Regions from separate parts of the Thioalkalivibrio sp. AKL6 genome, predicted to be linked through region 3. Evidence: predicted binding sites of a transcription regulator. Region 3 holds the regulator's gene; each other region holds the start of a gene.
The links. Region 3 encodes sigma-54, which starts transcription at its own class of promoters, with help from an activator protein. Its sites were predicted from a motif close to TGGCANGNTNCNTGCTT; they were not measured.
Positions count from the first base shown of each region.

Region 1: D575_RS0104050 (TorF family putative porin) is a predicted target of sigma-54. The motif match lies at 2,327-2,343, and genes of this name have one in related genera.
Region 2: D575_RS0105125 (PEP-CTERM sorting domain-containing protein) is a predicted target of sigma-54. The motif match lies at 1,579-1,595, and genes of this name have one in related genera.

Region 1 covers NZ_AQXS01000008.1:194,485-204,736, forward strand. The annotation lists gene D575_RS0104040 (ammonium transporter) at 1-1,117, opposite strand, end outside; gene D575_RS0104045 (P-II family nitrogen regulator) at 1,152-1,490, opposite strand; gene D575_RS0104050 (TorF family putative porin) at 1,559-2,272, opposite strand; gene folB (dihydroneopterin aldolase) at 2,553-2,918, opposite strand; gene D575_RS0104060 (amidoligase family protein) at 2,992-4,017, shown strand; gene D575_RS0104065 (gamma-glutamyl-gamma-aminobutyrate hydrolase family protein) at 4,067-4,834, shown strand; gene msrA (peptide-methionine (S)-S-oxide reductase MsrA) at 4,883-5,515, opposite strand; gene D575_RS0104075 (PQQ-dependent sugar dehydrogenase) at 5,527-6,687, opposite strand; gene D575_RS0104080 (DNA-formamidopyrimidine glycosylase family protein) at 6,730-7,557, opposite strand; gene D575_RS0104085 (lysophospholipid acyltransferase family protein) at 7,568-8,545, opposite strand; gene D575_RS0104090 (tetratricopeptide repeat protein) at 8,542-8,901, opposite strand; gene D575_RS0104095 (TrkH family potassium uptake protein) at 8,942-10,252, opposite strand, start outside.
Region 2 covers NZ_AQXS01000008.1:422,969-433,220, reverse strand. The annotation lists partial or broken gene D575_RS0105130 (lipopolysaccharide assembly protein LapB) at 1-544, shown strand, start outside; gene D575_RS0105125 (PEP-CTERM sorting domain-containing protein) at 526-1,488, opposite strand; gene D575_RS0105120 (RND family transporter) at 1,972-4,230, opposite strand; gene D575_RS0105115 (LysM peptidoglycan-binding domain-containing protein) at 4,230-5,942, opposite strand; gene D575_RS0105110 (outer membrane lipoprotein-sorting protein) at 5,920-6,735, opposite strand; gene D575_RS0105105 (ThiF family adenylyltransferase) at 6,740-7,642, opposite strand; gene D575_RS0105100 (PEP-CTERM/exosortase system-associated acyltransferase) at 7,639-8,514, opposite strand; gene D575_RS0105095 (acyl-homoserine-lactone synthase) at 8,517-9,233, opposite strand; gene D575_RS0105090 (PilZ domain-containing protein) at 9,362-9,934, opposite strand.
Region 3 covers NZ_AQXS01000008.1:80,405-90,656, forward strand. The annotation lists gene D575_RS0103460 (hypothetical protein) at 1-469, opposite strand, end outside; gene D575_RS0103465 (LLM class flavin-dependent oxidoreductase) at 548-1,648, shown strand; gene D575_RS0103470 (NAD-dependent epimerase/dehydratase family protein) at 1,660-2,592, shown strand; gene D575_RS0103475 (calcium/sodium antiporter) at 2,649-3,626, shown strand; gene D575_RS0103480 (KpsF/GutQ family sugar-phosphate isomerase) at 3,623-4,600, shown strand; gene D575_RS0103485 (HAD family hydrolase) at 4,600-5,139, shown strand; gene lptC (LPS export ABC transporter periplasmic protein LptC) at 5,178-5,717, shown strand; gene lptA (lipopolysaccharide transport periplasmic protein LptA) at 5,698-6,237, shown strand; gene lptB (LPS export ABC transporter ATP-binding protein) at 6,234-7,004, shown strand; gene D575_RS0103505 (RNA polymerase factor sigma-54) at 7,093-8,577, shown strand; gene hpf (ribosome hibernation-promoting factor, HPF/YfiA family) at 8,594-8,932, shown strand; gene D575_RS0103515 (PTS sugar transporter subunit IIA) at 8,936-9,403, shown strand; gene hprK (HPr(Ser) kinase/phosphatase) at 9,452-10,252, shown strand, end outside.

The DNA.
Region 1 (10,252 bases), 110 kb from region 3:
AGACGAACACGAAGATGGCGAGCAGGCCCACGATCTGGCCGAAGAAGGTCGCATCCGGGTTGGACAGCAGGACCGCCATCACGCCCCAGATACCGGCCGTCCCGTGCGCGGAGATTGCACCAACCGGGTCGTCGATCTTCAGCTTGTCGAGGGCGACGATCGAGAACACCACGATCACGCCACCAACGGCACCGATGATCATCGCCAGGACCGGGCTGGGCATCAGCGGCTCGGCAGTGATGGACACCAGCCCCGCAACCGCTCCGTTCAGCGCCATGGTCAGGTCGGCCTTGCCGAAGATCAGACGGGTGGTGATCAGCGCGGCCACCACACCCCCGGCCGCGGCCAGGTTGGTGTTGGCGAACACGGCGGCCACGGCATTGGCGGACTCGATGTCCGACACCTTCAGCTCGGACCCGCCATTAAAGCCGAACCAACCCAGCCACAGGATCAGCACACCCAGCGTGGCCAGCGGCATGTTGGAACCCGGAATGGCGTTGATCTTGCCATCCGCGCCGTACTTGCCCTTGCGCGCCCCGAGGAGCAACACACCGGCCAGCGCCGCAGCGGCACCCGTGAAGTGGACGATGCCGGAACCGGCGTAGTCGAGGTAGCCGATCTGGTCGAGGATACCGCCACCCCAGCTCCAGAAGCCCTGGATCGGGTAGATGAAGCCGGTCAGCACGACCGCAAAGGCCAGGAAGGCCCACAGCTTCATGCGTTCGGCCACGGCACCCGAGACGATGGACATCGCGGTGGCCACGAACACGACCTGGAAGAAGAAGTCGGCACGATCGGAGTAGTAGATGTCACCACCGCTACCCAGCACGTCCGCGACTGCGTTGTCGCCGCTGATCAGGAAGCCCAGCCCCGGGATGATGGAGCTGAGACCATCGCTGTACATGATGTTATAGCCGATCAGCATGTACATGATGCTGGCGATCGAATACAGGGCGATATTCTTGGTTGCGATTTCGGCCACACTCTTGGTGCGCACCATACCGGCCTCGAGCATGGTAAAGCCCGCGGCCATCCACATCACCAGTGCACCGGCCACCAGAAAGTAAAAGGTGTCCATCGCATAGGCGAGTTCGACAACTTGCTGTTCAATTTCCATGATTGAAATTCCTCATTCGCTGGAAGGCAAAGGTTTAAAGCGCTTCCGGTCCGGTTTCGCCCGTGCGAATGCGCACGACCTGCTCCACCGGCGTAATAAAGATCTTGCCGTCGCCGATCTTGCCCGTGCTGGCGGACTTTGAAATGGCCTCGACGACCTGGTCGACCAGGTTTTCGTCAACGGCCACTTCAAGCTTCACCTTGGGCAGAAAATCGACTACATACTCGGCACCGCGATACAACTCGGTATGACCGCGCTGGCGACCAAAACCCTTCACTTCGGTCATGGTCATGCCCTGCACGCCGATCTCCGAGATCGCCTCGCGAACATCATCAAGCTTGAACGGCTTGATCACGGCGGTAATCATCTTCATGTCAGACTCCTGTGGGCGGGCCCGTCGGAACACGGACCCGCCTTTGCATTAAGAGGTAATAGCCGGCTTCAGAACGTCTTGGACCAGCCCACCCAGGCGCCCAGGTCCTCGTCGGATTCGTCGACGTACTCGAGGTTAAGGCTGAATTCGCCCCAGTCCCCGGCGTCGCGCGCCAGGCTGGCGGTATAATGGGTGTAGTTTTCGGCATCGGAATCGTCGAAGCGGGTACGACCCACGAGGAACCCGGCGCTGTAGACATCCATGAACGGGATATCCAGACCGGCGTAGAAGTACATGTCGTCATCCTGCAAGGCCGAGTCATCACTGTCGTGAACAACATAGGCCATGCCGCCGTAGAGACCGACGGTGCCAGTATCAAAGCTGACTTCCCCGTAGATCTCGCCAAAGTCGGCGCTCAGGGAGCCGGTATCATCCCGGGCGTCGGGATAGGCGTAATAGATGTAACCGACGTCATATCCGAACCCGCTGGCGAACTCGTCGGCGAATCCGGCATAGAGATCGAGTTCGTAGCTGGTGTCATCACCAAAATCGACGTTCGACAGCCAGGTTCCGGCGTAAAACCCGGAGGCATGCTCGTAATCAATGCCGCCCTGAATGGCCGCACCGTCATCGCTTTCGGAAAAGCCCCGGAAGTAGTAGTTGGACACCGCACCAATGTTCACGGACAGCTCCGCGGCGGCGGTGGAGGTAAACGCGACGCCACCGGTGGAGCCTACGGTGAGGACAGCAGCGGCCAGCGCGGAACGGGTGAACTTCTTCATATTGGTCATCTCCCAGATTGGTCAATCGAGTGTCGCGTAGTCGACACCCGGTCCTTGCACGGGCTGTGCCAAGTACCAAAAGGGAGCAAAATCGGCTTTTCACAACACGTGTTGCGGCCGAACCACGAGGTTTTGCCTCTGGATGGTGCGCACTAAAAGTGCACACGCACCAAAAGCGTGCGCTCAACAAAAAGTGTGAACACGGTCCGGCCTCCGCACGGGGCAGACGCGGAACAAGAGACAGGAAAGCGGGCCGGAAGGACCCGCAGGAGAAGAGGGGCTAGTCGGACGTCGCGAGGGTGCCGCGTTCGATCTCGATGCCGACCTCGCGTACACCGGGAACGGCCCCGGGCTTGCCCAGCTTGATGCGCACCCAGGGGGTGCCGAACTGGGCCATCAGGGCCTCGGCGATCTCTTCGGCCAGGGATTCCAGCAGCGCGTGCGGCTCGCGCGTGACGATGGCACGCACCGCGTTGGCCACCGCCTCGTAATCGACGGTATCGCCGATCTCGCCGGAATAGGCGGCGATGCGGGTATCCGCCGCCAGTTCGATGTCGAATCGCAGGCGGCGCTGGATCCGCTGTTCCCAGTCGTAGACACCGACAACGGCATCAATTTCGAGGTCGCGCAGATAGATTCGATCCATGGGCTCGGCGGGCTCCTGTAGGTCGGCGCCTATCCTACTGCCCGGGCCGCACGAGGTACACCGAGCCGTTATCATGGAGCTCTCCTTGCACGGCTTCGAGACACGCATGAGCGAGCCCTTCCACGACCTCCCGTGGCCCGACAGCCCCGAGGGCGAACCGCGTCGCATCGGGGTAGAGATCGAGATGGCCGGGGTCTCGCTGGAGATTATGGCCGAAGCAGTAAAGGCCGAATTCGGGGGGGAGATCGTGCCGGACAGTGCGTTCGTCGCCCGCGTGCGCGATACCGATGTCGGCGACTTCCAGCTGGAACTGGACGCCCGGGTGCTGAAGGACCGTGCCTACCGCGAGCATCTCGCGCGCCTCGGCATCTCGCTGGACGACTCCGACAAGGCGGCGCTGGATCGCTGGCTGGCCGACGCCGCCGGCCGCCTGGTCCCGCATGAAATCGTGGCCCCGCCGATCCCGGTGGCCGACCTGCCCCGCCTGGACCGGGTACGCGCGGCCCTGCAAGAGGCCGGCGCCCAGGGCACCGAACGCTCGTTTCTCTACGCCTTCGGGTTGCAGATCAATATCGAGATCCACCGTACCGATGCCGAGTGGCTGCTGGCGATCCTGCGCAGCTTCCTGCTGATGGCCGAGGCCCTCACCGCGGCCGGCGCAATCGACCTGGCACGGCGACTGTCGCCCTACATTCGCGCGTTTCCCGGGCCCTTTGTACGCCACATGCTGGACCCGGACTTCCAACCCGATCAGGCCGGCCTGATCGATGCCTACCTGGCGCACAGCCCGACCCGCAACCGACCACTGGACCTGTTGCCCTTGTTTGCCCACCTGGACCCGGAACGGGTCAACGCCGCACCGGTGGAACACGACTTGATCAAACCGCGCCCGGCCTTCCATTACCGCCTGCCGAACTGCGAGATCGACGACCCGGACTGGAGCCTGGCGCGACCGTTCAATGGCTGGGTCGAGGTGGAACGTCTGGCGGCGGATCCGGAACGCCTGGAGCGCCTGTCGCGGGAATACCTGGACCGCCCCGGCCAGGCCCTCGGCCGCTGGGCCGACGACTGGAGCCAGCGCCTCCGTGACTGGTTCTGACTCGGCTCCCAATGCAACCAGCCGGGTCACGCCCCAAGCCCGTCGCCCGGTGATCGCGATCACCGGGCCGGACCAGGGCGGGGGTCCGGCCTGGCTGTTCACCGCCCTGGCGGTGTGGCGCGCGGGAGGCCGCCCTTTGCGGTTGCGTCCGGGGAGACCGCGCGGCCGTTGCCCGTTCGACGGACTGATCGTGGGCGGCGGGGCGGATGTCGACCCCGAGCTCTACGGCGAGACCCTGCCCGACGGGCCGGATGCGGCCGCCATCCGCCAGGCGGAGCGCCGCCTCTCGCAGCGCCTGATCGGCTACCTCTTCTACCCGGCCCTGTGGCTTCTGCGCCGGCTGTTCCAGTCGCACGGCGGCGTACTGGACGTCGACCGCGACCGCCTGGAGAAGGCCCTGATCCACCGCGCGCTGGACGATCACCGGCCGATCCTCGGCATCTGCCGCGGCATGCAGCTGGTCAACGTGGTGCGCGGCGGCACGCTGCAGCGCGATCTGGGCGAGTTCTACGTGGAAACACCACAGGCCCGCAGCCTGTTGCCGGTCAAGCCGGTCCAGCTGGAGCCGCGCAGCCACCTGGCGGACATCCTGGGCGACGCCACGCTACACGTGAACGCCCTGCACAATCAGGCGGTGGATGGCCTGGGTCGCGGGCTAAGGGTCGCCGGCCGCGAGAGCAGCGGCGTGGTACAGGCGATCGAGGCCGACCGCGGCTGGTGCATCGGCGTGCAGTGGCACCCGGAATACCTGCCCCAGAAGCGCCGCCACCAGCGTCTGTTCCACGCCCTCGTTCAGGCCGCCGCCAATACAGGCTAAAACCCGATTCACCACCAAGCGCACGAAGACATGAAGAAGGGCAGGCGCTTAGACCGGGTACGGCACGGAGAGGCCGCCGAGGCCGCAGTAGCCGTGGGGGACCTTGGCCAGGTATTGCTGGTGATCCTCTTCGGCGAAATAGAACGCCGGCCCTTCGACGATCTCGGTGGTGATCGTTCCGCCCCGCGCCCTGTCCAGCGCGGCCTGGAAGCGTTGGCGGCTGGTCTCGGCGGCCGCCAGCTGGTCGGCATCGGTGGTGTAGATCGCGGAGCGGTACTGGGTACCGACGTCGTTGCCCTGGCGCATGCCCTGGGTCGGGTCGTGGCCTTCCCAGAAGGTGCGGAACAGCGCATCCAGGTCGACTCGCCGCGGATCGAATACCACACGCACCAGTTCGGTGTGCCCGGTCTGGCCGCTGCATACCTCGCGATAGGTTGGATTCGGGGTATAGCCCCCACCGTAACCGACGCTGGTGGAGTACACCCCGTCCAGCTGCCAGAACAGGCGCTCGGCGCCCCAGAAGCAGCCCATGCCGAACTGAATCACCTGCATGCCCTCGGGGTATGGCGGCGCCAACGGGGTTCCCAGCACCATGTGGCGCTCGGGAACCGGCATCGGCTCCTCGCGCCCGGACAAGGCCTGCTCGGGCGCGGGCATGCGCGGCTCGGAAAATGCGAACATCGGCGACTCCATCAGTCGGCCGGGGTGAGCCGGATCAGCTCCCCCGGGTTGTGGTCGGTCAGTACATAGATTGCGCCTTCGTGCACGCGCACGTCGCGCACACGGCGATCCAGATCCGGCAGCACCTCGGACTCATTGACCAGGTCGCGCCCGTCGAAGGTCAGGCGGCGCAGTGTCTGGTGCGCCAGTCCGCCGACCAGCAGGTCACCATCCCAGTCGGCAAAGGCCGGATCGCGCAGGATCGCCATGCCGGACGGGGCAATGGAAGGCGTCCAGTGATGCAGCGGTGACTCCATCCCCTCCTTCTCGGTCAGACCCTCGCCCACCTGGCCGCCACGGTATTCCTCGCCGTGGGTAATGACCGGCCAGCCGTAGTTCAGGCCAGGTTCAATGATGTTGACCTCGTCACCCCCGCGCGGGCCATGCTCGTTCTGCCAGAAGGTGCCGGTCTCGGGGTCCATCACCATGCCCTGCGGGTTGCGCACACCCCAGGCCCAGATCTCCGGGCGGGCGTCGGGTTCATCCACCAACGGGTTGTCATCCGGCACCGAACCATCGTCATGCAGCCGGATGATGCTGCCGATATGGGTGGAGGTGTCCTGCGCATGATCGCGATCGCCGCGGTCACCCACGCTGATGTACACGTACCCGGCCTGGTCAAACACGATGCGGCTGCCGAAGTGGCGGCCGCCGCTGACACCCGGCTCGGCGGTGAACAGCGTCTCCACGTCCTGCAGCTCGCCATCCTGGAAGCGCCCACGCGCCAGGCGGGTCGTCAGTCCGCCCTCCACGCTCGCCGAGTAGGTGAAGTACAGCCAGCGGTTTTCGGCGAACTCCGGATGCAGGGCAAGATCCAGCAAACCGCCCTGGTTGCGCGCCTGCAGGTCGTCCGGCAACCCCGGGACCAGCGCGCCCTGCCCATCGAAGGCCTCGGCGTCCTCGAACCAGCGCAGGGTGCCCGGGCGCTCGCTGATCAGTGCACCGCCGTCGGGCAGGAAGGCGATGGCCCAGGGGTGATTCAGTTCCTCGTGCAGCACGCTGACCTGCAGATCCTGCTGCCCGCCCTCCAGGCCCTCGGCCGAGACCCCGGAGGACCCGGTGCATGCCACCAGAAGGCCCACGGTCATGGGAACCACCGTTACACGTCCCAGGATATGTTGGCGCTTGCTCATGGCTCGCTCCTTGTTCGGTCCGATGTCCATTGGTACCTGTGTTCAGGCGACGGGTTCCCTCGGCTGGCAAACAGGGCACCAGTACGTCGAGCGGCCGTGTTCGCCCAGCAGGGCATATTCGACCGGTGCGCCGCACTGCCGGCAGGGCTCGCCACGGCGGCCATAGACGTTCAGGAACGCCCCCTCCTCCGCGCGCTCGCGGGTGATGCGCGGACCCGGCTTCAGGTTGCGCCGCAGCAGCCGCTCGGCATCGCGGTACAGCCCCGCCAGCACCCGCTGCGATACCTGCCCGAGAGGCCACAGCGGGTGACAGCCTTGCAGGAACAGCACCTCTGACTTGTAGATGTTCCCGATGCCCGCCGCCAGCGACTGATCCAGCAGCACATCCAGGATCGGGCGCGCCGGGTCCGCGACGGTCCGCACCCGCATGACCACGGCATCCAGGTCGATCGCCGGGTCCAGCAGATCAGGGCCGACACGGGCATCCAGACGCGGGACATCCGCCGCCCCCGCCGTGCGCGGGCGCCACTGCAGCTCGCGAGGATGAAAGCAGACCAGCACCCGCTCCGGGAGGCTGAGGATGGCCCAGGCACTGGAGGCCGGCTTGTGCCAGGCGACACCCGGGGCGTACTGGTGCCAGGTCCCGTACATCCCCAGGTGGGTGCGCAATTGCCACGGCCGGCCATCCGCAGCTGCAAGATCCAGCAACAAGTGCTTGCCCCGGGCCTGCACGGTCCCGGCGGTCATCGCGCCATGCTCGAGCAACGGATCGCCGCGCCGGGCGCGGGTCGCTACCGCAGTCAGCGTGGCGCCCTCCAGTACCGGCCGCAACGCGGCGGCCAGCTTGTGGATCGTGTCGCCCTCGGGCATGCGGGCGGGATCAGCGCTCGCGCGCGGGGTACAGGCGCGGCTCGCCCTCGGGCCGGGTGCGGAACAGGCGCATGGACCACAGGTACTGCGCCGGGGCCTGCTCGATGCCACGCTCGATGGCGGCGTTCATCTGCCGCGCATCGACGGCATCATCCCCCGAGGGATAGTCTTCCAGGGGCGGCCACAGGCGCATCACGTACTGGTCCGCCGCCGCGTCATACCAGGCGAAGCTGGGCAGGACCGCCGCCTTCGACATGCGCGCCAGACGCGCCAGCGCGGTCAGCGTGGCCTTCTGCACACCGAAGAAATCCACGAATACCGCGCCCTCCGCGCCCAGGTCCTCGTCCGGCAGGTAATAGAAGAAGCGACCGCGCTTGAGCTGGCGAATGGCCGGGCGCAGGCCCTGGCCGCGGGCGAAGATATCGCCGGAATAGCGCGTGCGGCTGCGGTGGTTGATCCACTCCAGCACCGGGTTCTTCATCGGCTTGGCGAAGGACACGCCGTCGAACATCTGACTCATGCGCACGCCGCCGTAATCCAGCCCCAGGGAATGCGGCGCCAGGATGATCACTGGCGTCCCGCCGGAGCGCAGGCGCTCGTAGTGCTCCAGACCCTCGATGCGAATGCGGGCGGCGTGCTGGCCGGGCTTGCCGAACCACAGCAACCCGTAGTCCAGCGCCGTCTGCGCCTGGTAGCGGTAATAGGCCTCCAGGCGCTGGGCGCGCTCCGCGGCGCTCATCGCCGGGAAGCACAGCTCCAGGTTGCGCTCGACCACCGCCCGACTGCGCCCGGCCAACCGGCGAATCAGCCGGCCCAGCCCGCCGGCGAGACCGCGCACGGCCGGGCGCGGCAACTCCTGCAGCACCCAGGCCAGGCCCAGCAACAGCCAGCTGCCCCAGTAACGCGGGGCGAAGTGCGCGGCGGTCAGCGGGGCCTGGTAGGCACCAGCACCCTCGCGCCGCCCGGTTTCGTCGTCGACAGCGCTCATGCGCCCCCGGCACCGTCGGTGGGCCCGTCCGTGGCGGCCTGCTGCTTGCGGGCGCGCTTGGCGTAGACCTCCATCTCCTTCGCGGCCTGCAGATCACCCTTCTCGGTGGCCACGCGGATACCGCGCTCGCAGGTGGACAGGGCCGACTCGGGGCGCTCCAGCTCCACCAGCGTCTTCGCCAGCAGCTTCCAGGCCGCGGAATAGCCGCCGTCCAGATCCAGCGCCCGTTGCAGATGGGGCACTGCGGCCTCCAGCTGGCCATCGGTCGCCAGGGCATTGCCCAGCGAGAAACGCAGCATGGCGGAATCCTGGCCGCCGTCGAGCATATTCTGGAAGCGTTCGATCATGTCGCTCATGGGGTACCTCCCTCGGCGCGTGCCGATACGTACAGTCAGGCTAACGCCGCCAGAAGGCGGGCGACAGAAGCACCAGAACGGTAAAGATTTCCAGGCGCCCCATCAGCATCGCAACCACCAGGACCCACTTGCTGAAATCGTTGATCGACTGGAAGTTGGGCCCGACCTCGCCCAGACCGGGACCCAGGTTGTTCAGCGAGGCCGCCACTGCCGAGAACGCGGTGACCTGATCCAGACCGGATGCCATCAGCCCCAGCATCATCACTACGAACACCATCACGTAGGCCGCCAGGAAGCCCCACACCGCCTGCACGACGCGATCCGGGGCCTCCTTCCCGTTGACCTTCACGGCGATCCGCGCGTGCGGGTGGATCAGACGCTTGATCTCGCGCAGCCCCTGCTTCACCAGCAGCAGCACGCGCACCACCTTCATGCCACCACCGGTGGAACCGGTACAGCCACCGATGAACGACAGGAGGATCAACAGCACAGGCAGGAAACCGGGCCACAGGTAGAAGCTGTCTGTGGCATAGCCCGTCGTGGTCGCAATGGACACGACATGGAAGACCCCGCGGCGCAATGCATCCCCGAACTGATCGGTAAACCCGCTCCAGAGCATGAAACCGACCACCAGGACGATCGCCGAGCCGAGCACCAGGAGGTAGGCGCGTAACTCCTCGTCCCGCCGGTAAGGCTTCCAGGTCGCGCGGTGCAGCACCAGAAAGTGGAGAGCAAAGTTCATCCCGCCCAGAACCATGAACGCGATGGCGACCATCTCGATCGCCACGGAGTCGAAATGACCGATGCTGGCGTCATAGGTCGAAAAGCCACCAATCGCCACGGTGGTGAAGGAGTGCGCAATCGCATCGAAGGCATCCATGCCGGCGGCCCAGTAGGCCAGCGCGCAGGCCACGGTCAGGCCCAGGTAGATGTACCAGAGGTTGCGCGCGGTCTCGGCGATACGCGGCGTCAGCTTGTTGTCGCGGATCGGCCCCGGGGTCTCGGCCTTGAACAGCTGCATGCCGCCCACGCCCAGAAGCGGCAGGATGGCCACCGCCAGCACGATGATCCCCATGCCGCCCATCCACTGCAGCTGCTGGCGATACCACAGCAGCGCCCGCGGCAGATCATCCAGCCCGGTCAGCACGGTGGCGCCGGTCGTGGTCAGCCCGGACATCGACTCGAAGGCGGCATCGGTGAAGGACACGTGCAGGTTCGGATCGAGGTACAGCGGTGTCGCCCCGGCGATCCCCAGTCCCAGCCAGAACAGCACCACCAGGATGAAGCCGTCGCGCGCCTGCAGGTCCTGGCGCATGCGGTACAGCGGCGCCCACAGCAGACCGCCCATCAG
Region 2 (10,252 bases), 340 kb from region 3:
CGGCATCGATGCGTTGCGCGACGCGGCTGCGTCGAGCCCGGGTTCGCAGGGTCTCCAGGAATTGCTGGCGGTGGCGCTGCTCCGGGGCGGGGAGACGGAAGAAGGTCTGGATGCGCTGCGCGCCGCCGGAGGCGGCGAGGCCTCGGCCCAGCAGGTGGATACCACGCTGGTGCTGTACCTGTTGCAGACAGGACGCTACGACGAGGCACTCGAGCGGGCACAGCGTCTGCAGGAGCTCCAGCCGGAAGCGGCCGGTCCGTTGAGCCTGCAGGACGGCGACGAGGGGGCAACCGACAGCACGCTTCTCCAGCTCCTCGATCGCATGCTCATCATTCCACCAATCGATGTGCCCACCATGATTGGACCAGCACACTGGACGGTTGGTGGCTGGTTCGCACTAGGGTCCATGAGGGCGGTAGTACCGGGCCGCGGATCGCGGAACAAAAAAAGGGCTCCCCGAAGGGAGCCCTCAACTCGATGCCCCGGGGGGAGGGCCATCAAGACTAGAAAGCGTTCTAGCGTCGGTTATGCGGCCTGGCGGTAGGCGGAGCGGCGGCGGATGCCACCGACCCCGATGAAGCCGGCCAGGATCAGCAGGGACAGGCCCATCAGCGCCAGGGTGCCCGGTTCCGGCACTGCGAAGCGCAGGCTGCCATCGTGGGTGGACTGGGTTTCGCTGAACAGGGACTGGCCTTCGCGGGTGTCGCCGTACACGTTGTTGGCATCGTCACCGAAGAAGGTCTCCGGCGGCGGTTCCTGGATGGTGCCGGCGCTGGCGAAGGCGGAGACGATGAAGGTCGGATTGCCTTCTTCGTCTTCCAGCAGGTCGGCGAAGTCGATGCCGTCGCTGGTAAACCAGAAGCCCGGCAGCACGTTCACCACCTCGAATTCGAAGGTGAAGGTCCCCTCGATGAAGGCCCCGCCCTGGCTGTCGAATTCCAGGATGCTGTTGCCGGACTTCAGGGCCATCTCCATGACCTGTTCGCCGGCGCTGTAGTGTGCCGCCGCCGCTTCATAGTCCTGACCGAAACCGGGCGTCACGCCGGACATGAACAGCTGGAAGTTGTCGGTGCCTACCGCGGTGTAGTTGGCGTTGACGACGTAATTGCCGCCGACTGTATCGGTGCCGGTCACCACGCCGCGGAGTTCGTCCCAGAGGAGCCCCATGGAGTAGTCGTTACCAAGGATGTCGCCGGACTGGGGTGCGGCCGCGTTGGTGACGGTTCGGTAGGACGTGGCATCGCCGTACCCGCGGTCATAGAACACATCGCCGACCTGAACCGGGTTGTTCGGGTCCTGAATGTACTGGAAGGTCTGAGTGTTCAGGTCGAACTGGATCCGGCGGACGTTTTCGACCGATCCGCTGTAGTTTGCGGTGGCGTCGAGGTTCATGTCGAAGTCGATCACCTCCGCTGCCGTCGCGGTACTCGCACCTGCGGCGAAAATGCCGACGCAGAGCGAAGCAAGAAGTACTTTTTTCGCGTTCAAGGTATTTCTCCTGATGCTCAATTTAAAACGATTCAACCATCGCCGGGGTTTGGCCTGGTGGCCGAGTCTGTTGCTGTCGCAGTTATTACAAAGCAGATGCCGTGCCAATCTTGGGCTTGAGAATTGATAGCTCATAACCCATTGTTGTTGCGATAGATATTTAAGGGGCTTGGCGGCGGGTTTTGCATTCGCCGCCGTGTGCGGGTGGTTTGCCCGCGATCTCGGGGCGGAACTGTAAAGGGGGTCGACGAAGGCTGGCGTGGGTTCGGGGCTTCAGGCCGATGGGCAGGGGTCCATGGGCAACAAGTTCCATAAAATCAGTGACCTGCCGGAAATGGCTACTTGTAAAGCCTATCGACAACGGGCCACGGGAGGCCCTTGGGACCGGCAAAGGACCGGGGCGACGGGCCGTTTGCGAGGGGGCGTGATGTGCGGGGTACGCGAACACCGAAAGACCGGTCGGGTCTGGCGGGCGCGACGGGTCTAGGCGGTACGCGCCCGCGACAGTCGATGCGCGACGACCAGCATGGCGGGGAGTACCAGCAGGTCGAACAGCAGGGCCGCGATCAGCCCGAAGGCGGTCAGCCAGCCAAAGGCGGCCGTGGGCTGGAAGTCGGACAGCGCCAGCAGCAGGAACTGAGCCACCAGCACGATGGTCGTGGCGGTAATCGCGCGACCGCTGCGGCGGAAGCTCCGGGCGAGTGCCCAGGCAACCGGACTGCCACGCCCGCGGCGCTGGCGATAGTTGTGCAGGATGTGGATGGTGTCGTCCACGGCGATCCCGATGGCGACACTGGCAATCATGGCCGTGGCCATGTCCAGCCAGATGCCCAGCAGGCCCATCAGGGCGAAGATCATCGCCACCGGTGCCAGGTTGGGGATCATGCTGAGGAGGGTCAGGGGAACGGAGCGCCACATCAGCAGCATCAGCAGCGTGATCATCGCCGCCACGGCATACAGGCTGTGGAGCTGGCCTTGAATCAGCAGGCGTTCCTGATCCGCAAACAGCCTTGCCATGCCGGCCATGTCCCACTCGAGATCGGCCGGTGGGTTGGCCTCCAGATACCCCCGCAGATCGTCCATCAGCGCGTTGATGGACCGGGCGCCGTGGGCGTTCAGGTTGAGCAGGATGCGGCTGCGTTCGAAGTCGCGGTCCACGGCATCGAACAGATCGCGGCCGTCGTAGATGAACAGGTACTGGGCGACCAGGTTGGGGTCGTCGGGGATCCGGCGGTAGTCCGGATCTTCCTCGTTGAAGGCCCAGTGCATCTCCGCGACCAGGTCCGGCAGGGACAGGCTGTAGTCGACCTCCGGTCGCTGGTCCAGCCAGTGCTGTACGCGCTGGATCGCCTGCAGTCGGCCCGGATCCTGGAGGCTGTCCCAGTCCGGGCCGTCGAACACCACCTCCAGTGCCATCACCCCGGAGAGTTCGCTCTCCACCGCGCGGGTGGCCTGGGTAATCGAGTGGTTGTCGTCAAAGAAGGCGTACAGATCGGTCTCGACCTCGACGTGTCGGATCTGCGGGATCGCCAGGGCCAGGAGGATGGCCGTGGCCAGCAGCACCCAGCCAGCCCGGCGGATTGCCAGGTGTGCCGCCAGCGCGGTCACGCGGTCGAGCAGGAGCAATCCGCGCTTGGGCGTGAGCCAGTCGCCGCGGTCCCAGCGTCCCATGATCGCCGGCAGCAGCAGCAGCACAATCGCCGCGGCGAGGAGGACGCCAAAGGCCCCGATCAGGCCAAAGGTCTCGATCGGCCGGATGCTGCTGACTTGCAGCGAGGCAAGCCCCGCCGCGGTGGTCAGCGCCATGAACCACGTGGGCCGGGCCACGGCGGCAAGCGCCGCTTCCACGCGCGCGCGCCCCTGATGGCCGCGTTGCGCGGCGTGCAGCATGGCGTTGAAGAAGTGCATCAGCATCGCCACCGTGAGCGCCGTCAGCAACGGCGGCAGGATGGCGGAGATCAGCGTGAACGGGCGGTCCAGTAGGATCAGTAGGGCGATCGCGGGGCCGGTCACCGCACTGATGGTGGCGGCGGACAGTACGACCACCAGCGGACGCCGGAACAGCCACCACAGGAGCAGGAGGCTCACGGTCATGGTGCCCGGAACCAGGAAGGCGAGGTCCTTGACCATCGCCCGGAGCTGGGCGACATCCAGGGCAATGTGTCCGGCAATGGCCGCCAGCTCGTCTTCCAGGTCATGTGCGCCGATCCGGTCGCGCAGCAGGCGTTCCAGTTGCAGGCGTTGCAGGCTGTTGTCGAGGGCGTGCGGGCGCACGATCACGGCGAGGGCCTCGCCTCCGGTGCCGGCCACCAGGCCGGGGGCGAAGCGATCGCGCAGCACCCGTTCGCGCCATTGTTCCGGGGTGCGTTCGTCCAGCGCCCGGCCGTCGACCAGACGATCCACCGTGAAGCCGTCCGCCGTCGCCCGGATGTGATCCAGGGTGGTGACCGACAGCACCCGTTCGACGGTCGGGTCGGCCTCCATGTCCTGTGCCAGCGCATCGATGCGCTCCAGGAAGTCCGTCTCGAACAGATCGCTTCCGGTGAACAGGCCGACCAGCACCTGATCCTGGGGGAAGCGTTCGCGCAGTTCACGATCGAAGGTGACGGCCGGGGCGTCCTCGGGGAAATAGGATTCTGGGGCGTTGTCCAGATTGACCTGCAGCAGGACGGGGCCGGGCAGGAGGATCAGCAGGGCCAGGATGCCCAGCGCGAGCAGGGGGTGCCCTCGGAGCCAGCGCATCAGAACTGACCCCGCCAGCCCGTTACCAGCATGCGGTTATCGCGATAGAAGCCCCCGGCGGTACCCTCGGCACCGTCCAGCCAGTGCAGGCCGATATAGAACTCCATGGGCTCGCGGGCAATCCACGCGAGTTCCGGGTTCAGGTAGATGTCGCGCCGGTTCAGGCCAACCGAGTACCGCATGCGGGCGCGCCAGTTGTGGCCGGCAAACGGGCTTTCCAGTTCCCCGGTCAGGAAGTAACTCTCCCGGGCATCCAGCATGTCCCCGGCATTCAGCAGGTGCTGGCCGGCCAGTTGCGTGGTCATGCGGAAATCTCCGTCCCCGGGGAAGCCCTCGGCACCGATCACCCAGTCGACGCCTTCCACCGTGGTCTGGCGCAGATCGTCCGCGCGGGTGACCGGTACATCGCTGAGCCAGGCGGCCTCGGCCCGCCAGGTCCAGGCGCCGATGGCAAAGGCGGTGTCACCGCCGACCACCCATGTGCGCGGGTGCACGGCCTCCAGCGTCGGGTCGCCGGCGGGCTGGCCCGTCAGGATGGCCTGGCGGGTATCGGCATCGAAGCGGTAGTAGGGCTGCGAGTGCCGGGCGCGCTGGATTGTTACGGCAAAGTCGGCGCCCCGCCCAGAGCGTCCCAGCCGCACCCCGGCGCCGCCGTTGCCGGAGACATCGTCGTCGAGCGTGGCCTGTTCGATCAGGGGCGCCAGTGCCGGGTCCTGCGGCAGCCCCAGCAGGCGGCCGCGGTTGCGGTCCACCGGGTGCCAGAGGCTGTCGCGATCGGGCAGCTCCGCCGGCCGGAAGATGGGCAGGAACACCAGGTCGGCGTGCCAGGGCCCCTCGAAGAATTCCGCGCGGATGGCGGGATTCGCGCGTCGGCGTTCGCCGTAGGGGGCCAGCCCGAAGCGGGTCAGATCCTTGGTGCTGAGCCGGTCGGTGGGCGGAATCTCGTCCACCCGTCCCCACAGGATGCGCTGGGTGCCGACCGTGATGCGCGTGCGGTCGCCGCGGTAACGCAGGAAGTTCTCGTCGTAGTCGGCGCGGGCCCGCGTCGTGCGCGGATAGTCGCCACCCTGTTGCGCCTGGACGTCCAGGCGGGCGCCCAGGCGCAGGTCCCAGTCCTCGTTCAGGTTGTGCCGGGCGCTGACCACGGCGCGCCCGTGCTGCACGTAATCCACGGGGCGCCCGGACGTGCCCAGGACCCCGAGTTCGACCATCGCCTCGTCGACGCGCAGGTCCCAGGCGGAGGTGCCGGTTTCGGTTTCCGCCTCTGTGTCCTCGTCCGGCCTGTCGCCAAAGACAAATTCGCGCCGTGTTTCGCCGTCGGGGGTGGCCGCAACGCTGTCCGCCGATGCCGAGTCGGTGGGCTGGGGGTCTCGCGGAGGTGCGGCGTGCGCTGGGTCGGCGGCCCTGGCCTGGCCGGCAGGGGTATCCGGGCTCGACAGGACGGCGCCCACCTGCAGGGTGCGTTCGTCGCCGGTGAAGGCGTGCGGATTGTGCTCGAACAGAAGCCGGACCGTTTCCTGGATGGAGGTGTGTTGGTCCGGGCGCAGGCGCTCGGCCAAGTCCCAGAGGGTGTCGCCCGGCTGAACCGTATAGGGACCCGGAGAGGCGGCCGCCAGGGGCAGGGGGCCCAGCACCAGCAACGCGGCGAGGGCCAGGGCGGGGTGCCCCCCGGCCCGGAGGCCGTCGGCGTTATGGGCGATAGGGGCGCGCAAGGCTCGGGTCCGACAGGCCGCGGATGGTGAACAACTCGCTCGGCAGCCCGCTGTTGTAGGTCACGTCCTCGACCTCGAGGATGGTGGTGCGGTCGCTGGCGAGATCGGTCATGGCGCTGCGGGTGACCGTCCAGTAGCCCTGGATGTCCTCGATCCGCTGGACCTCCAGGCGTTTGGACGGTTCGTCCCCCCCTTCGTACAGGTCAATTCGCAGCGGCAGCAGGGTCTCCTTGTGGATCCAGCTGACGCGCTTGCTGTAGACGGAGTTGCCGGAGTCCACGGGGATGCTTTCGAGGATAGTGACGGGCGCCCCTTCGTAGGTTTCCTCGCCCAGGATGCGATGGTGGTCCTTGTGTGGTTCGCGGTCTTCCAGATCCTCGAAATAGAGTTCCGACTGCACGAAGCTGCCGCCCCGGTTCTCGCTGCTGATGCGGCGCTCGCGCTGGATGGCGGGGAGATACAACCACTGATCGACGTCACCCCCGGGGTGGTTGTGGATCAGGATGGCGGTGTCGGCGATGTTGCGCGGCGAGGTGAAGCGGATGAGGTTGCGGCTGGCGCCGGGCTCGTCGCCTTCCAGGCGGTATTCGTAGCTTTCGCGTACCCGCTCGCGGCGGCCGCCGCCGGTGAGGGTCATGATGCCGCGGGTGACGGCGTCGTCGCCGTCCGGGCGTTCGTGCACTGCGCGCGCCAGATCGCGTGCCGCGGATTCCTCGGCCAGGGCCGCGGTGGGGAGGACGGTGGCCGACAGCAGCAGGGCCGTGCCGGCGAACATGGCGATCCGGTTCATCATGGCGTCATTGTACCCCCGGGGTCGCGGCCCGCTGTTGGGCGCGCTGGGCGTGCAGTCGCTTGCGGGCCATGCGGATCAGCAGGCGATGCAGCGGGTTGCGATTGCCGCCCGGGCGCCACGTCCGCGCGAGGCGCTGGCGGTAGGCATCGAAATGCACGCCCCGCGGGGCCCACGTGACCGTCCCGCGGCCCAGCAAGAGCTTGAGCACCTCGGTTCCCATGACGCCGGCGCACAGGTCGCAGGCCATGGGGGTGGAGGGCCCGCGCCGCGCGGCCAGGTCGACGGCTGACGGGTCGGCCAGGTAGCCCATCTGCAGCATGGCGGGGGCCAGGCCGATCATGAAACGAAGCGCCAGCTCCTCGTCGTCCAGGCCGTCGTGCAGGTCGAAGTAGGCATCGAAGCTCATCCCGCCGGGACGGAAGTTCAGGAGCGCCGCCCCCATACCGAGGGGCGCCACCGTGACGGCCGGGATGCCGCGCTCGGCGCAGGCCGCGAACACCTGGCGCCGGATGTCGAAGGCGAAGAAGTCGAGGCCATCGACATAGACATCCACGCCGGCGAGGAACGCATCGAGGTTGTCCGGACTGATGCCCTGCGGGAACGCGTCGATCTCGAGCTCCGGGTTGATGTCCCGGGCCATCTGTTCCAGCACCTCGACCTTGGGCCGGTCCAGGCGCGACAGGGCTGCCCCGACCTGACGGTTCATGTTGTGCAGTTCGAAGATATCCGGATCGGCGATGCGGAAGTGGCCGATCCCGAGGCGCACGAGTGTCAGCAGATGGGCACCGCCAACACCGCCCAGGCCCGCGATTGCAATCCGCGCCCCGCGCATCTGCTGCAGTTCGCTGGTGGTCACCCAGCCGACGGTGCGGGCGAATGCCGTCTGGTAGTCGAAGGCGGAGCTCAATTCCTCAACCCGTGGTATCCATTTTCAGGTCTCGTTGGTTGCGGGCGCCACGTCCGCCCGGCCGGCAAGACTTTGGGGCGCATGGGGGCAGCGCGTGGCCGGATGGCCTTCATCGGCATCGCGGTGGGGAGTGGATGTGGTCTGCGCAGCAGGGTCGACTCCACGTGCCGGCACAGCTCGCTCAGGGCACTGGATCGCCGGATGCTTTCGTACGCCTCCCCGGAATCGATATAGAATGCCGCACGCTTGCCGTGATAGTGCACGATCTCGCCGATTTGGGTGAACTCGAGTCCGGTGTGGCGCAGGATGCGGGCGAGTGCTGGCTCCATCATGGCAAAGGCATGCTGCTTGCGGTGGTGCACGCAGAGCAGGGTGGCGGCCACGAACAGGCTGACCGCCAGGATCGGGAATACGCGAACCTGGTCGGGCGAAATTTCCAGTGCCTCGATGTCGCCGAACGGTGTGGCCGTCTCGCCATGGCGCCGCCGAAACATGCCGTGGACGGCGAGGCGGGATACCTCGCAGATGTTGTCGCGGTCCAGCCGGTCGGGGCGCCAGGCGCTGTCGAAAAAACTCTCGCTGCAATGGCGTTCCATCGGCAATTGCGTGATCGAATCATGGGCGTCGACATGGACCACTCGCACACACCCGGCCGCCATGGCGCTGGGCTTGTGTTCCAGCAGGCAGTGCCAGGCCTGGGTGTCGTACTCGTCGATCTCCTTGTGCCCCGGGCAGTCTTCTTCACGCTCGAAGCCGAACTCCTTGCAGTACACCTGATAGCGAAGATGCTGGATCTCCTCCAGGCTTTGCCCGGTGCGCGTGGAGAGGTCGAAGTACCGATTGAACGCACTGACTACCGAGTCGCTTTCCACGACTAGTTTCCTCCTGCTACGAGCCCCGCCGTATCCGAGGGCGGACCCCATGGCTCGGGAGCTTCCGCATGGCGCGGCGTGCATTCCGGTCCGGGACTCTCCCATGCAGTGTAGTGCGGAACTTCCGAAAGTGCCGGAAGCTGCAATCGCTGCCGCCAGGCCTTCAGGGCCTCGCCCGCTTCGTCCGTGTGCGTCAGGCAGGGTATGCGTGTGCCGCGATGCCGGTGCGGCGAGCCACAGACCTCGACGGGCAGGCCATGACATCGCAGCAGTCGCGCGAGCGCCGGGCGCACCAGAAAGAACATGCGCAGGTATCCATGCCGTCGTGCGTATTCCTGCGAGGCCTGACACAGGTGATAAAGCACCTCGGGCGAGGCCCCGCGTACGATCAGTCGCGAAACTTCCACTGCCGGAACATCGGCGTCGGCCTCCACCTCCGGGAACAGTCGGCAGTTTGTCGTGGTCGGCAGTGGGCGCTTGCCCGGGAGGATCAGGCGCATCGCGCCGACCCAGCGCGTTTCCGGCGGGCGACCCTCGTGGCTGATCAGGAAGTGTTCGGCATGTTCGTCGTAGGCGTCGCGCTCAATGCCCTCCGGGTGCTGCTCGGCGGGTTCGAACCCGGTTTCGCGGCAGTACACCTCGTAACGCAGCCGGTAATGAATGCGTCGGGCGGCCTCCGACCGGGCGAGGTAGGTGCGGATCCGGCCGGGGCTATCCATCTGATCGGGCGCGTCCGAAATCGGACGCGACGAGCGGTTGCGGGGACGCTTTTGCGATTTCTGCCTGAATGGTCGTCCAGTGATTCATCTGTCTGCTCCCGTGGGTTGGAGATTAGTAGCCGCTCGCTTCAGGCGGCGGCATTCGCGAACTGCAGCCCGACCCCCCGTGGACTGGAAAACACAACGACGCCGTCGCGGGCGCCGTCATTCGGCACGATTACCCGGATGGCGGTCCCGGGCGGTGGCCGTGGCTGGTAGCGCAGCGGCATGACGCGCGCGCCGGAGCGCGAGATGTCCATCAGACGGCAGTGAGCCGGCCGTCCCTGGATCCACATTTCCGTGCGCAGGTTGACCGCCTCGCGCGGCCAGCGCCGTCGTTCCCTCTGCTCGCTAGTGGCCTCGTCGGCCTCTTGTCCCTCGCCGAATTGCCACGCGATGGCTGCGCCCCAGTGCTGCTCCTCCGCCGATCCGGCGTAGATCTGTGCCTGTGCCGGTTCGGTGATCGGGGGCGACCCCAGCCGGTTGATCAACGCCGCGACGAAGCTGGCGGAGACCTGTTCGTACTCCCCGGCGGTTTCCAGGTCCTGGTATAGCTGGCCATGGATCTCGTCGAGGATGCGGAGACGTTCTGCCCATGTCTCGTTCACGATTGCGGGGAACCAGAAGTCCGCGAGCTCCAGTGCCAACTTTTCGTGACTCATCAGCGATCCTTGATGGTCGGTGCAGGGGCCGCTGCGGATGTGAAACTCTACCCTGTGTGTGCAGCAGCAAACTCTGTACCAGTACACAGAAATGACAGGGATTCGCTCATCCTCGCGCGAGTCGCCTGCGCCGTGATTTGCCCGTCAGTTCGCCAGCTGTAAACAATCCCGACATCTGTGGACAGTCCCTGGCAAACCCACTTCAATGAACCTGGGATTTCTCCCAACCCGGCCTCGCCGGCACGCCGGTGTCGAGCCCGGGGGGTCCCGGCGCAAGGCAGGCGCGTCCGGGGGGACAGGTATTTGTTAGCAGATCGG
Region 3 (10,252 bases):
TCGACGCCGGAGCGGGATAAAAGCACGCCGCCGCGGCCCGCGCGATCACCCGCTCCTCGCCGGCGCCGTACACCATCAGGCGCCCCAGTCCGGCCGCCTCCAGCGCCGCGCGGATCGCCTGCACCTGCGCCGGCCCCATCGGCCCCGGCGCCACCGCCTGCAGGCCGTCGCCGACAGCCTCGGCCAGCGCGCGCGCCCGCGTCGCACCCGTCTCGAGGCCCAGCTCGACCGGCCAGTCCAGTGTCAGCCGCAGAGCGGGGGGCACGGCCTCGGCCCAGTCGCCGAAGGCCGGCGCCCCGGCCTCGGTCCACACCGGGGCGGGCAGCAACAAACGGCTGTGGTAATGGGTGTAGTACTCCAGCTGCCAGTCCTGCGGCAGGTCCTCGGGGAAGAAGTCGTCCCACCAGTCCTCTCCGGGGCCCGCCACCCCGGCGGCCTGAAATACCGGCGCTTCCTGATCCTGCGACATGCCTCAACCTCCACGACGTAACCGCAGCTTTGCGCGGATTGCTTGTATCACCTGCGAGCGCGCGGCACAGTTGGCGCCATGCGTTTCGACCTGTTCCACGAGCTCTCGGTACCGGACTTCCTGCAGACCTCCGAAGCGGAGGTCCTGGAGAACACCCTGCGCCTGTGGGAGCGCGCCGATCATCTCGGCTTCGGCACCGCCTGGCTGGTGGAGCACCACCTGATGCCGGAGTTTTCCCACTCCACCGCGCCGGACGTGGTGCTGGCTGCGGCCAGCCAGCGCACCAAACGCCTGCGCCTGGGCCTGGGCGTGGTCCCGCTGCCCTACCACCATCCGCTGCGAGTGGCGCAGCGCGTCGGCATGCTCGACCAGCTCTCCGGCGGGCGCCTGGATCTGGGTATCGGGCGCGGCTTCTCGCCGCGCGAATATGCCACATTCGGGGCCGAGATGAGCGAGTCCCGCACGCGGGTCGATGCCGGGCTGGATGCGCTGCGCCAGGCCTTCGCCACCGGCCGCATCACCCAGGACGGGCCGTTCCATCACCTGGACGACGTGCCGGTGATGCCGCGCCCGGTACAGGCCCCGCACCCGCCGATCTGGACCGCCGCGGTCAGCCCGGAGTCCTTCACCTGGGCGGCGCAGCAGGGTATCGGCGCGCTGGCCGGGCCATTCAAGCCCTGGCAGATGATCCGCGAGGACATCCGCCTGTACCACGAGGCCTGGGACGCGACACGCACGGACGTCGCCCACCCGCCCCGGGTCGGCATGACGCTTGGGGTCCTGTGCCTGCCGGACGGCAAGCGCGCGCGGCGCGAGGCCAAGCCGGCCTTCGAGTGGTTCTACCGCCACATGTTCCAGCAGACCCTGCCGGTACTGGAACGCCTGATCGAGGGCTACGACTATTACCGCTCGCTCGGCCGCTTCCGTCACCTGGTCAAGGCCGGGATCAACCTGAAGGTCCTCGACATGCTGGGCATGACGCTCGTCGGCACCCCCGCCGAATGCCGTGAACGCATCGAGGGCCTGCGCGCGGCCGGGGTCGACCAGGTCCTGCTCGCCTTCGGCGCCGGGGCCGTTCCGCATGCGCTGGCCGAGGAGTCCATGGACTGCTTCGCGGAAGAGGTCATGCCCGCGTTTGCCGACCCCGCCCCGGCCACCGTCGCCCGCACCGCGACCTGAGCGAAACACGGATGCACGTCGCCGTGACCGGCGCCGCCGGGCGCCTGGGGCAAGTCCTGCTGCCCGCCCTGGCACGCGCGCCGACGATTGAACACATCCTCGCTCTGGACCGGGCCGCGCCGGCGCTGCCTCCCCCCGAAAACGGCACCGTTATCGAGGCCCGGGTACTCGACCTGGCGCAGCTCCAGCCGGACGACCTGGCCGGGGTGGACACCCTGGTGCACCTGGCCTTTCAGTTGATGGGCGGTCACGGGGGACGCCGCCGGCATGACCGCACCTGGGTCCGCCAGCAGAATGTCGCCCTGAGCCAGCAGGTGTTCCACGCGGCGGTGACCGCCGGTGTGCGCCACATCGTGTTCCTGTCCAGCGCGGCGGTCTACGGCCCCTGGCCGGACAGCCCGCAGCCGCTCCGCGAGGACCATCCCACCCGGCCGCGCTTCCCCTATGCCGAAGACAAGGTCGCCGTGGAGCAGGCCCTGCTCGCGCTTGCCCGGGAACACCCCGAGTGCCAGGTGACCCTCCTGCGCCCGCCCGCGATCGTCGGCCCGAACGCCCACCCGCTGTTGCTGCAGATCGCCCGCGGGCGGCTGTATCCCGCCGGGGGCGAACAGCCAGTGCAGATCCTGTGGGAGGACGATGCCGCCGCCGCGATCGTGCGCAGCATCACAACGCGCACCGCGGGGATCTTCAACCTGGGGGCCGAACCTGCCTGGTCGCTACGGGCGATGGCGCGCCACCAGCGGCGCTGGGGGATCCCGGTGCCACTGCGGCTGATCCGCACCCTGCACCCGCTGGCCTGGCGCCTGACCGCCCGCGCCGGGGACCCCGGCTGGGTCCGCGGGCTGGACGGCCCGCTGGTACTGGACTGCACCCGCGCCCGCGAGCAGCTCGGCTGGACACCGCAGGTGACCACCGCCGGGTGCCTGGAACGTCTGCGCTGCTGAAACCACTACCCAATCGGCTACAATCCCGGGCCTGACCCTCCCGGACCCGACTGTCCATGGTGCTACCCGTTGTCGCCATCATCGGCGGCCTGATCCTGCTGACCTGGAGTGCCGACCGCTTCGTGTTCGGCGCCTCGGCCCTGGCCCGCGGCCTGGGCGTCAGCCCGCTGATCATCGGCCTGACCATCGTCGCCTTCGGGACCTCGGCACCGGAGATCGTGGTCTCGGTCCTCGCCAGCCTGCAGGGCAACCCGGGGCTGGCGGTGGGCAATGCCATCGGCTCGAACATCGCCAACATCGCGCTGGTGCTGGGGGCCGCGACCCTGGTCGCGCCGCTGGCGATCGGGCGCGGCATGGTCCGGCGCGAACTGCCGATCCTCCTGCTGGTCAGCTTCGGCGTGCTGCTCCTGCTTGTGGATGGCGAACTGGGCCGGCTGGAGGGCATCGCGCTGCTGGCCGGTCTGGTCCTGTTCACTGCCTGGATGGCCATCAGCGCCCGGCGCGCACGCCCGGCCCCCCATGACGACACCCCCGAGGTGGTGCGCGGCATGGTCGAGACGATCCCGGAGGGCGACCGACTGGGGCCCGCGATCGCCTGGCTCGTGTTCGGGCTGCTGCTCCTGCTGGCGAGCAGCCAGGCCCTGGTCTGGGGGGCCGTCGAAATCGCCGAACAACTGGGGGTCAGCGACCTGGTCATCGGGCTGACCATTGTCGCGGTGGGCACCAGCCTGCCGGAGCTGGCGACCTCGGTGGTCGCCGCCTTCCGCCGCGAGGCCGGACTGGCTATCGGGAATGTAGTCGGCTCCAATCTGTTCAACCTGCTCGCAGTACTGGCCGTTCCGGCCCTGATCGCGCCGCTGGCAATCGACGCCGATGTGCTGACGCGCGACTATCCGGTGATGCTGGCATTGACCGTGGCGCTATTCCTGATCGCGCTAGGCCGCCGCGGACAGATCCGGCGCTGGCAGGGCGCCCTTCTCCTCATCGCCTTCGCAAGCTACCTTGTCTATTTGGGAATCACGGCTACTGCATGAACTTCAACCCCGAAACCACCCGCAACCTCGCCCTGGCCGTCCTCAATGACGAGGCCGAGGCCGTACGCAACCTCGCCCAGCGCATCGACGACCGCTTCCTCGAGGCCTGCCGCTGCATCCTCGCGTGCAAGGGCCGCGTGATCGTCACCGGCATGGGCAAGTCCGGGCACATCGGCAGCAAGCTGGCCGCGACCCTGGCCTCCACCGGCACACCGGCCTTCTTCGTGCACCCGGGCGAGGCCAGCCACGGCGATCTCGGCATGATCACCCGCGAGGACGTGGTCATCGCGCTGTCGAACTCCGGCGAGACCGACGAGATCATTACCATCCTGCCGCTGATCCGGCGCCTGGGCGTGCCATTGATCGCGATGACCGGCAACCCCGGCTCGCGCCTCGGCGCGGATGCCACCGTGCACCTGGATGTCAGCGTCGAGCGCGAGGCCTGCCCGCTGGGCCTGGCTCCCACCTCCAGCACCACCGCGGCGCTGGCGATGGGCGATGCCCTGGCCGTCGCGGTGCTGGATGCACGCGGCTTTACCGCCAACGACTTTGCCCGCTCGCACCCCGGCGGCCGCCTTGGCCGACGTCTGCTGGTGCATGTCGCCGATATCATGCATACCGATGACGCGATCCCGCGCATCACCCCGGAGGCCCCGCTCAAGGACGCCCTGTTCGAGATCACCCGCAAGGGCCTGGGGCTGGTGATCGTGGCCGGCGCCGACGACGAGATCCAGGGCGTGTTCACCGATGGCGACCTGCGCCGCACCCTGGATGCCGGGCACAGCCTGGACGGCCTGACCATCGGCGAGGCCATGACCACCGGCGGCCACACCGCGCAGCCCGACTGGCTGGCGGTGGAGGCCCTGGAGGCCATGGAGAGCCGGCGCATCAACGCCCTGCCCGTCACCGACGCCGAAAACCGCCTGGTGGGCGTGATCAACATGCACGACCTGCTGCGCGCCGGGGTGGCGTGATGAACCTGGATGCCACCACTCTGCGCACCCACCAGCAGGCCGTTCGCCTGCTGATCCTGGACGTGGACGGCGTGCTGACCGACGGCAGCCTGTTCCTCGGCGACGGCGGCGAGCAGTACAAGGCCTTCAACAGCCGCGACGGCCACGGCATCCGCCTGGCGCTGGACGGCGGCATCGAGATCGCCATCCTGACCGGGCGCACCTCCGGGGTCGTCGAGCACCGCATGCGCGACCTGGGAGTGGAGCATCTGATCCAGGGCCGCCGCGACAAGGGCGAAGCCCTGCACGAACTGCTGCAGCGCACCGGTCACGACCCCGCCGAAGCGGCCTTCATGGGCGACGACATCGTGGATCTTCCAGCGATGCAGCGGGTCGGGCTCGGGATCGCGGTCGGCGACGCCCACCCGCTGGTGCGCCAGCATGCCCAGTGGGTGACCGAAGCCCATGGTGGGCGCGGGGCCGTGCGCGAGGCCTGCGAGGGCCTGCTGGCCGCGCAGGGCCGGCTCGACGCGCTGTTCGAGACCTACCTGAACGGATGAGCCGCAGGATTCGCAGCCGACTCGGATGGGCCCTGGCCGTGCTCGCATTCGCAGCCGCGCCCCTGGCGCAGGCCGAGTTGAGCCCGCCCGAGGGCGAGGTCACGCTGCAGATTGACGGCTTCACCCTGCATGCCACCGGCGACGACGGCGAACTGAGCCATCGGCTGCGCGGCACCCGCCTGCGCGAGTTCGGCCGTGACGGCCCCCAGTGGGTGGACGACCCGGACCTCGACCTGTTCGCCGAGGGCGGTATCGAATGGCGCTGGACCGCCCCGGCCGCGCTGCATCAACCGGCAGCCGCGACCCTGGACCTGGTGGGCCCTACCCACGGCGTACAGCCGCCCCGCGGCGAACGCGTGGAGACCATCATCGATTCGCGGGATGTTCGCGTCGCCACCGACACCATGGTCGCCACTTCGGATGCCCTTTCCACCCTGAACCAGCCGGGCCTGTTCCAGCGCGGCACCGGTCTGCGCGTGGACTCGCGAGGGGATACCATAGAGTTGTTCCATGACGTGTACTCGCTCTACAGCGAGACGAGCGAGGAGGATCCCGCGCATGACCCCGAATCCCCATAGCCTTCGCCACCGTCCGGGCCAACCGGGTGCCCGCGTGGCGGCGCTCCTGCTGCTCGCCCTGCTGGCCACGCCCGCGCTCGCCCAGCAGGGCTCGGGCCCGGCGCTGCCGGTGGAGATCACTGCCGACCGCGCGGAGATGGACGAACGCCAGGGGCTGGGGACCTACACCGGCGACGTGATCGTGATCCGCGGCGACATGACCCTGGAGGCCGACAAGGTCTACGTGCGCACCCGCGATCGCCGCCCCTACGAAATGGAGGCCCACGGCGAGCCGGCACGCCTCGAATCACCCGATCCGGAAACCGGAGAGATGCGCATTGCCACCGCCCTGCGCATCGACTACCTGCTGAACGAAGACCGCATGATCCTCACCGACCAGGCCCATGTGATCACCACCAGCGAGGAGGCGCGCGGCAAGCGCATCACCTACGACCTGACGACCGACGTGATCGAGGCCGAACGCGGCGAAGGCGACAGCGAGCGCGTGCGCATCACCATCCAGCCGCGCGACGACGAATGAACGCCACCGCCCCCAGCCCATCCGCCACATCGGCACAAACCAACGACCGCCTGATCGGACGCGAGCTGACCAAGCGCTACGGCCAGCGCACGGTGCTGGACCAGGTGGACGTCGACCTCGCGCCCGGCGAGGTGGTCGGCCTGCTGGGCCCGAACGGGGCCGGCAAGACCACCTGCTTCTACAGCCTGGTCGGGCTGATCCGCCCCAATGCCGGGCGCATCACCCTGGGCGAGCGCGATATCACCCGCGCCCCCATCCACGTGCGCGCGCGCGCCGGCCTCGGCTACCTGCCGCAGGAGGCCTCGATCTTTCGCCGCCTGAGCGTGTGGGACAACCTGCAGGCCGTGCTCGAGCTGCGCCCCGGGCTGGATCGCCACGAGCGCCGCCGCATTGGCGATGCGCTGATCGAGGAGTTCCAGCTCGAGACCGTGCGCCACAGCCCGGGCATCGCGCTGTCCGGCGGCGAACGGCGCCGCGCCGAGATCGCCCGCGCCCTGGCCGGGGATCCGAAGTTCATCTGCCTGGACGAGCCCTTCGCCGGGGTGGACCCGATCTCGGTGGGCGACATCCAGGACGTGATTCGGCATCTCGCCCAGCGCGGCATCGGCGTACTGATCTCCGATCACAACGTGCGCGAGACCCTCGGCATCTGCCACAGGGCCTATATTCTTAGCGAAGGCCGCCTGCTGGCCGCCGGGACACCGGACGAGCTGCTGGCCGATCCCCAGGTGCGCCGGGTCTATCTCGGCGAGAACTTCCGCCTGTGAAAGCGCCCCACATGCGGCCCGGTCGGTGCACAAACCACAAGGCAGGCTTTAAGATTCCATCAATGCCCACCCTCGCCCCGCATACCCGATGCTGAAACCCGGCCTGAATCTGCAGCTGGGTCAGACGCTGACCATGACCCCGCAACTGCAGCAGGCGATCCGCCTGTTGCAGCTGTCCACGCTCGAGCTCCAGGTGGAGATCCAGCAGGCGCTGGAGAGCAACCCCATGCTCGAACAGGTCGAGGACGAAGAGGCCGAGGCCGACACCGAGCGCCTGAACCAGGACGGCGAGCTGGTGGAAGGCGATCGCATGGAGGCCACCACCACCAGCGACGACGTGATCCCCGAGGAACTGACGACCGACAGCCGCTGGGACGACATCTACGAGCCGGCCCCGACACCCAACAAGGGCGTGGATGACCGCGACCCGCTGGAAAACACCAGCGACGACGACGGTGAGGGCCTGCAGGATCACCTGCTGTGGCAGCTGCATCTGAGCCATCTGACACCGCGCGACCAGCGCATCGGGGCGGCCCTGATCGACGCCATCAGCCCCGACGGCTATCTCGAGGGCGACCTCGACACCCTGGCCGAGACCATCAGCCGAGGCGAGGATGAAACCGTCGGCGTCGACGAGGTCGAGGCAGTGCTCCACTGGATTCAGCAGTGCGACCCGCTGGGGGTCGGCGCGCGCAACCTGCGGGAGTGCCTGGAGATCCAGCTACGCGAACTGGCCCCGGACGCCCCGGCCCGCGAGGCCGCACGGGCGATCCTGGAACACGGCATGGACAGCCTGGGCAAGCGCGACTACAAGGCCCTGCAGCGCCAGTCCGGCGTACGCGACCCGGACGAACTGGCCCGCGCACTGGATCTGATCCGCACCCTGAACCCGCGCCCCGGCGCACAGATCAGCTCCGCCACCTCGGAATACGTAGTCCCGGATGTCTACGTGCGCCACACCACCGAGGGCTGGCGCGTGGATCTAAACCCGGAGATCGCACCGCGCATCCGCATCAACGACCTCTACGCCGGCATGGTGCGCCAGGTCTCGGATGCCCGCGACAGCGCCTTTATGCGCGATCAGCTGCAGGAGGCACGCTGGTTCCTGAAGAGCCTGCACAGCCGCAACGACACCCTGCTGCGGGTCGCCGAGGCGATCGTCCATCGCCAGCAGGGCTTTCTCGAGCATGGCGACGTCGCGATGCAGCCATTGATCCTGCGCGACATTGCCGAGACCCTGGAGATGCACGAATCGACCATCTCGCGGGTTACCACGCAGAAATACATGCACACCCCGCGCGGGGTCTTCGAGTTCAAGTATTTCTTCTCCAGCCATGTCGGCACGAACGATGGCGGCGAGTGTTCCGCCACCGCCATCCGTGCCATGATTCGCGAATTGATTGGCGACGAACCCCCGAACAAGCCGCTCAGCGATGCCCGGCTCGCCCAGGTCCTGTCGGACCGGGGCATCAACGTAGCGCGCCGCACCGTGGCCAAGTACCGCGAGGCGATGCACATCCCTTCATCCAGCGAACGCCGGCAGATGGCCTCGATGCCCACCGGCAGCAAGTAACCAAGGAGTCCTGACCATGCAGATCAACCTGACCGGCCACCACGTGGACATCACCGACGCCCTGCGCGACTACGTCAACGAGAAGTTCGCGAAGCTGGAGCGCCACTTCGACAAGGTCATCGACGTCCACGTCGTGCTGACCCACGAGAAGACCCGGAATCAGCACAACCAGGCCGAAGCGAATCTCCAGGTCAGCGGCAATCACATCCACGCCGAGGCCTCTCACGAGGACATGTATGCCGCGATCGACGCGCTGATCGACAAAGTCGACCGTCAGCTGATCAAGCACAAGGAAAAGGTCAAGGATCACCACCGCGCCGAAGGTGCCCAGCGCAACCGCGAGCAGGCCTCCTGATCCATGACGATTGCCGAGCTGATCACCTCCGAGCGCATTGGCCTGCAACCCGAGTGTTCCAGCCAGAAACGGGCCCTGGAGGCCCTGGCGGACCTCCTCGCCGGCGGAGGTGACGGCACGGGACCGGGGAGCAACGCGATCTTCGAGGCCCTGTCCGCGCGCGAAAAACTCGGATCCACCGGTCTCGGCCATGGGGTTGCGATTCCCCATGGCCGCCTGGCCGATCTCGAGGCGCCGCGCGTGGCCGTGCTGCGCCTGGACAAGGGCGTCGACTTCGACGCCATGGATCACGAGCCGGTCGATATCCTGATCGCACTGCTGGTCCCGGAGGCCGCCACCGGCGACCACCTCGACCTGCTGGCCCAGCTCGCCCGCGGCCTGTCGCAGCCAGACACCATCGGAGCGCTGCGCCGGGCCGGGGATGCGACGGCCCTGGAACAGGAACTCGTGCGCCGCTTCAGCGAGGACTAAGCCCGTGGAACCCGCCGCCAGCCGCGATTCCGGCGCGCAGCGTCTGCCATGAACGAGGCGCTGGGAGAAGGCGGGATCGCCCGCGACATCAACGTGGAGAGCCTGATCCAGGCCATGGGAAACCGCCTGGATCTTCGCTTCGTACACGGCGAACACGCAGCACCCGACCGCAAGCTGGTCGGCGACGACGGGGACGACCTGCCGCTGGCCGGCCATCTCAACCTGATCCGGCCCAACCGCATCCAGATCATCGGCGACTTCGAGGCCCGCTACATCTCCAGCCTCAGCGCCACCCAGTGCAACGACCTGATCCTGGAGATGGCCCGCACTGGGACCACCGCGGTGATCTTCGCCGAGGACACCTGTCCGTTCTCGGAGATGCCCGACGCCCCGCAGGAGGCGCTGCCGCTGATCCTGTGCTCCAGCACCAGCAGTCACGAGATCATCTCGCTGCTGCGCTATTTCCTGCAGCAGCGCCTGGCCCATTTCGAGGTGCGCCACGGCGTGTTCATGGAGATCCTCGGGATCGGGGTGCTGATCAGCGGCGCCTCCAGCGTCGGCAAGAGCGAGGTCGCACTGGAACTGATCTCGCGCGGGCATCGCCTGATCGCCGACGATGCCCCCGAGTTCGCGCGCATTGCGCCCGACATCGTGCGCGGCCACTGCCCGGCCCTGCTCCAGGACCTGCTCGAGGTGCGCGGTCTTGGGGTGCTCAACATCCGCGCCATGTACGGCGATTCCGCGATCAAGGGCGGCAAGTACCTGCGCCTGATCATCGACCTGCGCGATCATGGCGAACCCTCGCCGGTCCCCGATGACCGGCTGAACGGGCGCCGCGGCGAGATCGAT